DNA from 3 places in the Arthrobacter sp. CP30 genome. Region 3 is predicted to be linked to each of the others. Evidence: riboswitches for the same ligand, from Rfam matches in the RefSeq annotation. Region 3 holds a riboswitch; each other region holds the start of a gene.
The links. Region 3 has a riboswitch for cyclic di-AMP ahead of ACTIMO_RS04960 (C40 family peptidase). Riboswitches for the same ligand answer to the same signal wherever they lie in the genome.
Positions count from the first base shown of each region.

Region 1: it holds a riboswitch for cyclic di-AMP, as region 3 does, so the genes downstream of both, ACTIMO_RS01885 (LysM peptidoglycan-binding domain-containing protein) here and ACTIMO_RS04960 (C40 family peptidase) in region 3, are expected to answer to the same signal.
Region 2: it holds a riboswitch for cyclic di-AMP, as region 3 does, so the genes downstream of both, ACTIMO_RS09715 (C40 family peptidase) here and ACTIMO_RS04960 (C40 family peptidase) in region 3, are expected to answer to the same signal.

Region 1 covers NZ_JBQEMM010000001.1:373,739-377,007, forward strand. Annotated here, with positions in the region: gene ACTIMO_RS01880 (cytochrome c oxidase assembly protein) at 1-659, opposite strand, end outside; gene ACTIMO_RS01885 (LysM peptidoglycan-binding domain-containing protein) at 973-1,896, opposite strand; cyclic di-AMP (ydaO/yuaA leader) riboswitch at 1,899-2,117, opposite strand; gene ACTIMO_RS01890 (metal-sensitive transcriptional regulator) at 2,429-2,836, shown strand.
Region 2 covers NZ_JBQEMM010000006.1:31,845-35,113, reverse strand. Annotated here, with positions in the region: gene ACTIMO_RS09715 (C40 family peptidase) at 228-1,082, opposite strand; cyclic di-AMP (ydaO/yuaA leader) riboswitch at 1,085-1,261, opposite strand; gene mutM (bifunctional DNA-formamidopyrimidine glycosylase/DNA-(apurinic or apyrimidinic site) lyase) at 1,399-2,361, opposite strand; gene rnc (ribonuclease III) at 2,362-3,183, opposite strand; gene rpmF (50S ribosomal protein L32) at 3,262-3,269, opposite strand, start outside.
Region 3 covers NZ_JBQEMM010000002.1:336,414-339,682, reverse strand. Annotated here, with positions in the region: gene acs (acetate--CoA ligase) at 1-1,127, shown strand, start outside; gene ACTIMO_RS04960 (C40 family peptidase) at 1,192-2,082, opposite strand; cyclic di-AMP (ydaO/yuaA leader) riboswitch at 2,086-2,261, opposite strand; gene ACTIMO_RS04955 (hypothetical protein) at 2,397-2,672, opposite strand; SAM riboswitch class I at 2,777-2,880, shown strand; gene sfnG (dimethylsulfone monooxygenase SfnG) at 2,874-3,269, shown strand, end outside.

The DNA.
Region 1 (3,269 bases), on a different contig from region 3:
AACCGACCGAGATGGGATTGTTTGACCGGCAGCGGATCCGTGGACAGCACTGGAACCGTGAAGAGGATTCCAGAAATCAGGAACAGCAACTCCAACGTGATGTGTCCGTACCAGGAGGGCAGCATCGCGTCTGCGATACCGCTGAGGTAGACCCCGTAGAAGCTCACCAGGAACACTGGGATCATGAAGGCCGGATGGAGCAGGATTCTAGCCGTTCTGGACTTTAGACCAGCATGCGCAAGCCTCAGGACCGGTCGGCCGAGGCCACGGTGAGGAGTTGCGCGTAAGAGGAGCGTGCCTGGCCGGCCCAGAACCAGCAAGGGCGGCACCGCCATCATGAGAGTGAGTTGCTGGAACATGAAGACGGAGAACATTCGCAGCCCGTAGCCCTCGACTCCGGCACCCATGGTGATCATGATGATCATGCACCCTGAGAGGAAAACTGCTGTCCGCCACACCGGCCAGGATCTACCGGATGTCCACAGGCGGATCGCACCTGTCAGGTACAAAAGGCCCAGTAGTAAGGCGATTGCAGGTATCAGCGGGATCGGCTGCAAGGTTGGCGCCAGGTACGTTGCCCATGAAGGAGGTGCTTCCGGTATCCATACCGGTCCGCTGACCCATGGTTCGTTCACTGTTGCCCGCCCTTCCTCATTCATTATCGCCGCCCCTTGGTCATCACCGCCAAAGAGTTCTGATCAGTGATGCGTGCCTGTGCCACAGCGAATGCGCGTCGCGTGAGGAGGACCTCTCGAGGCAACAGCACCAGGCTGGCTTGCATCAGTGGAACTTGAGCCGACGCTCGTTACTTTGACGTGCAGGTTTCAGTGGTCGGGCCGGTTCTGCTGTCCTCCTCGTGGTGCCTGTGGATGGGATTTGAGGAGGTGGAAAAGGAAATAGCGGCAAGCACCCCCGTCCAGGGCACTTGCCGCTATCTCAGCTCAAGGGTATTCGCTTCAGCAGACAGTTCTACTAGCTGACGCGAACGAAGGAGGATCCGGCGAGGTCGGACAGCGGGTGTTCCATGGTGGCGTTGATGCCGTTCATGCCGCTGCTGATGACCTTGCCGCCGCCGACGTAGATGGCGACGTGGCCCGGGCGGATGACGAGGTCACCAGGAGCCGGGGTGGCAACGACGGTCCCGAACTGGAAGAACTGCATGGGGCCGAGGTCCCCGACGTTCTTGCCGATCGAGCGCAGGGCCCGCTCGACGAGAATGGTGCAGTCCTGGGTGGAGCCGATCTGGGCGTAGGCCGAGGCGACCAGGGCAGCACCGACGCCGCTAGCGGCAACAGTGGGCTGAGCGGCAGCCGGAGCGGCCGGGGCTGCTGCAATGGGCGCAATGGATGCCGAGGTGAGGGAGATGCCGGCAGGCGCTGCGGCGGGAGCAGGTGCCGGGGCAGGTGCACTGTAGAAGACCTGGTTGGCAGGGAGCGCGGCAGGCACTGCTGCGGGGCTCACAACAGCACTGGCAGCGGCCGGACCGGAAAGCTTGATCTGCTGGCCCGGGTAGATCACCGATGCGAAGGACAGGCCGTTGGTGGCCAGCAGCGCATCAAGGTTCACACCATGGCGTGCAGCGATCGCGCCCATGGTGTCACCGGAAGCCACCGTGTAGGTACCAGCTGCAGACGCCTGAACAACAGGGGTCTGGACAGCGGGGGCCTGCACCGCAGGTGCCTGGGTGGTGACGGCGGTCGATGCGGCTTCGGAGTACGTTCCTGCCTGCGCTGCGGGGGCTCCGACGGCGAAGACGAGGCCGCCGGTTGCGGCGGCGACGATGGCCGGCTTACCCAGTGCGACGGCGCCGGTCTTTGCCGAATACGCCAGGCCTTCGAGGGCGACGGAGTGAGTGACGGCCGCGCGGTGGCGTGCCGGAATGGACGATCGTGACATGGTGATTGCCTCTCCCATGCCTGCGGGGTGAGCTGTCGGGTTCGGATGGGAGTCACCCGGCCGTCTCGAAGATCTATCCATCACAGCGTCATAGGACGAACCGTGGCAGACAGACTTCGTAGATCGGCTTAACCCCGAGGATCAACAACACGGGACGTGTCGCGATCCGGTGGAAACGTGGTTCCCCCGTCCCTGCCAACTGGGTGATGCGAACGGGTCCCGGGAGCAGCGGCAGGGCTCGGCATTCTGCGCGGGAGAGCGAACTCGGCGGGTGCCGGGGTCACGTGAGGACAATACCCTAGGGTGGTATCGATTGTCACGTTCCCATAACGCACACTCCTGAAGGATGCCAGTGACGGGGTGAGAAACAGATGACCAGATACGACGCGGAACTTCTTGGTCAGATGATCGTTCACCTGGTTCACCTTCTTCACGGATACTTAGGGGACCGTGCATCTCACACGGCTGAGAACCGCGTCGTCAACGCACTGGGCCACTCGTGTCGTCGACGATGATGATGAGGGAAGCAAAGATGACACTTCGCACCGAACACAACCTTAATGACATCTCCTCCAGGGGTGCGACACAATCGGGCGAAGCCCCGAACGTTGATGAGAGTAGTGGCACTCACCATGGTTACGCCGCTGACAGAAGTGCCTACCTGCGTCGGCTCAAGCGCATGGAAGGTCAGGTTCGTGGTATAGCCCGAATGGTCGAGGAGGACAAGTACTGCATCGACATCCTCACTCAGGTCGCTGCCGTCAACAGTGCCATGCATGCCTTCAGTCTCGGGCTCCTTGAGAGTCACCTGACGCATTGCGTTGCAGACGCTGCACGGGAGGCAGCAGGTACGAACATCACCGGCGATACAACCGACATAGGTCTGATCGATCAGAGAATTAAGGAAGCGACTCAAGCCATAGGGCGGCTGCTGAGATGACAGAACCCATTCGATGGGGTCAACGACAACAGCCGGTCACTAGCGCAGGCCTCGGCACTCTAGAAAACCGAAGCTTCCCAACACCATCGCGGCCGAGTCCTCAATGAGTAGGGCGTGGCCCCCGGCTCGATGACAGGGGTGTCTTGTTAGTCCCTTATACGGCTTTGACCGACTACCGACCGCGAGAGCTGCAGGGGTATCGCCGCAACCGGTGGTTGGGTTGCGTTACTGAGGTCGATCATCATTGAGGCAGCGACACCTTCACGGCCAATGTTCATCGGTGTCCGCTGACCCGATGAGAAACTCACCGAGTTTTCGTCCTACGGTCACCTGAATTCCACATTTCCCCGACGATGGCTGCATCTTTCTATAAAAGGGTCTCCTACGCAGACCGGCTGCTGCGGCTGTCGGTTGCCGCCCGGCCCTACCTGGT
Region 2 (3,269 bases), on a different contig from region 3:
CCGAGCACGCGCCGTCGTCCGCGGCCGGAGCCTGCGGAGCCTGCCCCGTGCTCGACGTGCACGGCGCTCCCGACCGCTCGGACATGGTGCCGGCCGGCGTCGGAACGGGGGTACGACGAAGGGCGGGATGCTGTGCATCCCGCCCTTCGTCAGGCGTCACTGCTGGAGCTCGACCTCACTCCTTCGGCTCGCAGCGTGACCGCGGACCGGGTGGGCCGACCGATCGATCAGCGGGTGTAGTAGCCGTCCACCGACATGACGGAGACGGGGTGCACCTGCGTACCCTGCGACGGGTTCAGTGCGCTGATCATCTGGCCGTTGCCGAGGTAGATGCCGACGTGGCTCCCACCGTTCTGGCTCACCAGATCACCCGGCTGGGGGTTACCGGTGGGGCGCAGGGCGGCGAACTGGGACCACGTGGTGCGCGGCAGGTTGATGCCGTTCTGCGCGTAGACCCACTGGACGAAGCCCGAGCAGTCCCAGCCGCCGAAGGCCGTGCCGCCGTAGACGTAGCCCGATCCCTCTCCCTGCATGGCCGTTCCGACGATGCCGGTGGCGCCGATCGACGAGGACTGGAGGCTGTAGGTCGGCGCGTCATCGACAGGAGCGGCGACGGGCGCTGCTACGGGAGCGGCGACGGGCGCTGCCGCGGGAGCGGCGACGATCGAGGCGGACTGCACCGAGTACTGCTGCTGGGGAGCGGCGGATCCGCCGAGTGCGATGGACTGGCCCGGGTAGATGACCGAGGCGTAGCCCAGGCCGTTCGCCGAGAACAGGGTGTCCAGGCTGACGCCATGGGCCGCGGCGATGCTGCCGAGGGTGTCACCGGACTGGACGGTGTAGGTACCGGCTGCGGCGGGGGTGGCCGCGACCTGCTGGACGGGAACCGACTGGACGCTGATCTCGCCGGAAGCGCTGGCGGGCAGTGCCGCGCCGAGCATGAGGCCGGAGGCCGCGACGACGACGGCGGCGGGCTTGCCGGCGATCGAGGCGCTCGCGGAGACGGCCCGTGAGGCGGTAACGAGGGGGTTGACACGCGTGGGGACTGCCCGGTGGCGTGCGATATGGCTCTTCTTGGACATGCTGATGCCTTTCCCAATGCCTACGAAGTTAGCTGTCGGGTTCGGATGGGACATCCGGACGTGGTGTTCGTGCACCACCGCCCCAGAGCTGGTGCACGCGCGTCTTGACCCCTAGGACCCGTGAGTGGGTCCGCTATCGGTTCCCCCGCCCCTGTCGATGTGTGTAGCGAACGGTCCGTCCTCATCGACAGGGTTAGGCAGAGAGAGGAGGGGCGCCCCTCCGTGGTGGAGCGGGCGCGGGTTCAACGGTACGCGGTGATCCCCGACTTGTCACGTTTGGATCACGAACGGCCGGGTGCCGCTGTCCCGGCGCTGCTCAGGGTCTCGCGTTCCGCGGCCGGGGCTGGCAGACGGGGCAGAAGAAGGAGGACCTGTTCATGAAATGCTCCCGCCGGATCGACGTGGTCCGTCCCTCTGCAGCACACCTGCGGCACGGCCGGCCTGAACGCCCGTAGGCCTCGAGATCGCGGGCGAAGTAGCCCGATGCACCGTTGACGTTGACGTAGAGGGAGTCGAAGCTCGTCCCCCCAGCGGCAAGGGCACGGGTCATCACCTCGGTGGCGGCGTCCACGATGCGCCGGGTGTCGGGTCGGCGCATCGTCTCCGTGGGCCGCGCATAGTGGAGGCGCGCAGCCCACAGCGCCTCGTCGGCGTAGATGTTCCCGATCCCCGAGACGAGTCCCTGGTCGAGCAGGGCACGCTTCAACCCCGTGCGACGGCGGCGCAGGCGCTGGTGGAACTCCTCGAAGGAGAATGCCGGATCGAGGGGGTCGCGGGCGATGTGCGCGGCCTGGTGGGGCACGAGCGCGGTGTCGCTTCCCCCCAGCCCACCGGGGTGACCGTCCGGTGTCGGCTCGAAGCCCGTGACGAACATCCCACCGAAGATCCGCTGGTCGACGAAACGCAGATCCGTGGGCAGGGCGGAGCCGTCCTCCCCCGTCGCCCGCGACAGGGCCAGGCGAACCTTCAGGTGCTTCTCCGGGGGCGCCGCTGCGTCCTCGATGAGCAGCTGCCCGCTCATGCCGAGGTGGGCCATCAGCGCCAGCGGCGGGGCGGCGTCATCCGCCGCCGGATCCTCGAGGACCATCCAGAGGAACTTCCCGCGCCGCACCACATCGGTGATGCGCGCGCCGGTGACGTCACCGACGAAATCCTCGACCCCGTTGACATGACGACGCAGGGATCGTGGATCGAGGACGTCGACCTTCTCGACCGCCCGCCCGGTGACCCAGCGGGACAGTCCCCGCCGGACCACCTCCACCTCGGGGAGTTCAGGCACTCATGCTCCGTCGTCGGAGTCTGAGCGCTCGGGGAGCCCCGCGTGGTCGGTGTGCCTCCGCGCGCCGCCGGAGCGACCGGTCACGACACCTGCAGGACGCACGCCGACGTCGCCGGCTCCCGTGACGGTCGCAGGCACGTCCTGAACGTCGGCGAGGAGCTTCCACGAAGCAGCCGCAGCCGCCTGCTCGGCCTCCTTCTTCGAGTGCCCACCACCCGCGCCGTACTCCACCCCGCCGATGACGAGACGCGCGGTGAAGGTGCGCGCATGGTCGGGACCCGTCCCGTCGACCTGGTAGTCGATGGCGCCGAGCCGCCTGCCCGCTGCCGTCTCCTGGATTCGGGTCTTCCAGTCCGTCCCCTCACCGAGCACGGCGGAGTCCCGCAGGAGGGGACCGATGAGGCGCATGACCATGGCGCGGGCGGTCTCGATGCCGTGGCTCAGGTACGCGGCGCCGATCACGGCCTCCATGGTGTCGGCGAGGATGGAGGCCTTGTCCCGCCCGTTGGTCAGCTTCTCCCCCTGGCCGAGCAGCACGTAGCTGCCGAGGTCCAGTGCCCTGGCGACGCCGGCGAGCGCCCTGGTGCTGACCACGGCGGACCGTCGCTTCGCCAGTTCACCCTCGGACAGATCCGGGTTGTCCCTGTACAGCGCGTCCGTCACCGAGAGGCCGAGCACCGAGTCACCGAGGAACTCAAGGCGCTCGTTGGTGGGGATGCCGCCCTTCTCGTACGCGTAGGACCTGTGCGTCAGGGCAAGACGAAGCGTCTCGGTGTCGATAGTGACACCGAGACGCTTCGAGAGTTCTTCTGTATTCTTCACGACCGCATCAGCTGATCACGCGTCGGACCGGCGTTTTCCGCCGCTGCGCGGAGCACGGCAGCGGAAGGTGCACCGATGTCAGACGT
Region 3 (3,269 bases):
TGTTCAGCCACCCCGATCCGGCGCAGCGCGACGACGACGTGCACTGGTGCACCGCCGATCTCGCCTGGGTGACGGCACACACCTACGAGATCTACGGTCCGCTCTCCAACGGCGCCACGCAGGTGATCTTCGAAGGCACACCCGACACGCCCCACCCCGGCCGCCACTTCGAGATCATCGAACGCTACGGCGTGACGAGCTACTACACGGCGCCCACCCTGGTCCGTTCCCTCATGGGCTGGTTCCCGGACGGTGTCCCGTCCACCTGGGACCTCTCGAGCCTCCGCGTCCTCGGGACGGTCGGCGAGGCCGTGAACCCCGAAGCCTGGCGCTGGTTCCGCCGGAACCTCGGCCGCGACGAGCTCCCCGTCGTCGACACGTGGTGGCAGTCCGAGACCGGCGCCACGATCCTCTCCCCCAGCCCCACGGACTCCTCGTTCAAGCCGGGCTGCGCGGCGCGGGCCCTGCCGGGGGTCTCCACGCGGATCGTCGACCGGCACGGCGCGGCGGTGCCGGCGGGCGAGCAGGGCCTGATCGTCGTCGACCGTCACGGCCCCGCGATGGCCCGGACCGTCTGGGGCGATCCCCAGCGCTACCTCGACTCCTACTGGCGGATGTTCGCTGCCGAGGGCTGGTTCCTCGCCGGCGACGGCGCGCGGTACGACGACGACGGCGACACCTGGATCCTCGGGCGCGTGGACGACGTGATCAACGTGTCCGGTCACCGGCTGTCGACGATCGAGATCGAGTCGGCCCTCGTCGCCCACCCGCTCGTCGTCGAGGCGGGCGTGTGCCCGATCGCCCATCCGGTGACGGGCCATGCCATCGCGGCCTTCGTGGTGCTGGCCACCGGTACCGATCCGTCGATCGACGTCTCCGGGACGCTGCGGGCCCAGGTCGCCGAGGCGATCGGCCCGATCGCACGCCCCTCGGCCGTCGTGGTCGTCAAGGACGTGCCGAAGACGCGCTCCGGCAAGATCATGCGGCGCCTGCTCACGCAGCTCTTCGAGGGCACGGAGCTGGGGGACACGACATCCCTGCAGAACGAGGGGTGCATCCCCGGGATCCAGGACGTCCTCCGCCTCAGCGTCCGAGGCGCTACTCCGGCAGGTCTGCCCCGCGGTTAAACGAAGGAGACGGCAGGCGCCCCGTCCAAGCGCCTGCCGTCTCCCGTGCGTGGTCCGTCCGGTATTAGCCCACCCGGACGAAGGATGCTCCCGGAAGATCCGAGAGAGGGTGCTGCATGGTGGCGTTGATGCCGTTCATGCCGCTGCTGATGACCTGGCCACCGCCGACGTAGACGGCCACGTGGCCGCCCGTGATGACGAGGTCACCGGGAGCGGGGGTGGACACCTGGGCGCCGAACTGGAAGAACTGCGAGGGGCCGAGGTCTCCGACGGAGATACCTGCCGCGCGCAGGGCCTTCTCGACCAGCACGGTGCAGTCCTGCACGGCACCGGCAGCGAGCTGCGCCCGGGCGGAGCCGAGGATGGCGCCCGCGGCGTTGCCCGAGGGAGCGGTCTCGGCGGCGACCGGGGTGATCGCTGCCGAGGCCAGGTAGACACCCGATCCGGCTTCCGTGGACACGGCCGGAGCCGGAGCGATTGCGGCGGCCTGCTGGACGGCAGGAGCAGCTGGTGCTGCGGCGACCGGGGCGGACACCGTCTGGGCCGGCGCCGCGACAGCAGCACCGGCGGCGGGGATGACGATCGTCTGTCCGGGGAAGATGACCGATGCGAGCGAGAGGCCGTTGGCGGTCAGGACCGTGGTGAGCTCGACGCCGTAGCGGGCCGAGATGGCACCCAGGGTGTCGCCGGCGGCGACGGTGTAAGCGGTGCCCGCGGCGCTTGCTGCGGCAGCGGGGGCGACCGCGGCGGTCGGAGCCGTCGTGCCCTCGGCGGTGTAGGTGCCGGCGTGTGCGGTGCCGACGGCGCTGAGGGCGAGGCCCGACGTCACGGCGACGATGGCGACCGGGCGGCCCACGGCGGTGGCTCCGCTCTTCGCGGCGCGGGACAGGCCCTGCAGCGCGAGGTTTCCGTCGACGTCCGCGCGGTGGCGTGCCGGTGAAGTGATTCGTGACATGGTTCTATACCTCTCCCATGCCTGCGGGGTGAGCTGTCGGGTTCGGATGGGAGTCACCCGGCCGCGGGCACCGCCGGTGGGCGGTGCGGTGCGACTTAACCCCGAGGACGCGTGCAGGGATCCTGCGCGTCCGGTGGAACTGATGGTTCCCCCGTCCCTGCCTTCGGTGTATGCGGACGTATCCCGATCGGCGGCAGGGCTCGGCAATCCGTGCGGGAGCGCCCCACGTGGACGGGAGCACCGACTGAGAGTACCCAGCGCTCCGGGCGTTTGTCACATTTCTGTAACGGGGCGTATCCTGCCCTTCCCGCCGGTCACCGATCGCCCTGCAGCGCGCGCTCCCGGCGCGATCCCGCGGAACGCCACCGGCGGAAGGCGAGCACGGTCCCCGTCGCGCTGAGGATCAGCAGGCCGCACTGCTGCACGAAGAACCACACTCCGACGGATGTCCCGCCGATACTCGATGCCGCCACGATGCTGCCGGCCAGGACGAGCGTGAGGACGGCACCGACCCAGCACAGGGTGTTCCACAGGAGGCGCTCCTGCTCGCGCGTAGCAGCCCTCCACTCCTCGGTTCCGCCGTGATCCATGCACCAACCCTAGGCGTACGGACCAGGACTCCGCCCTGACATCCGGCACCACGCAGAGCGACACATTGTTTGGATTGTCGCGACCCCGATGTCACACTCGTGCTTGACCATCCCGAGCGGCCGAGAGATCTGGCTCATTGACGCCGCAGCAACCCTGGCCCCCGTGCACCACGGGGACAGTAGGGTGCTACTGCCAGAACGATGGAGGAAGTCATGAGCGTCGCCGACCTGTCCACTCCCCTGAAGTTCGCCTACTGGGTCCCCAACGTCAGTGGTGGTCTCGTGGTCTCGACCATCGAGCAGCGCACCAGCTGGGACTTCGACTACAACCGCAAGCTCGCCCGGATCGCGGAGGACGCCGGTTTCGAGTACGCCCTGTCACAGACGCGGTACGCCGCCTCCTACGGCGCGGACAAGCAGCACGAGGCCACGAGCTTCTCGCTCGCCCTCCTCGCCGCGACCGAGAGACTCAAGGTGATCGCCGCCGTCCACCCCGGGATGTGGCACCCGGGCGTGCTGGCCAAGTTCATCATCACGGCCGACCACATCTCGAACGGCCGCGCGGCCGTGAACATCGTCTCCGGCTGGCTGAAGGAC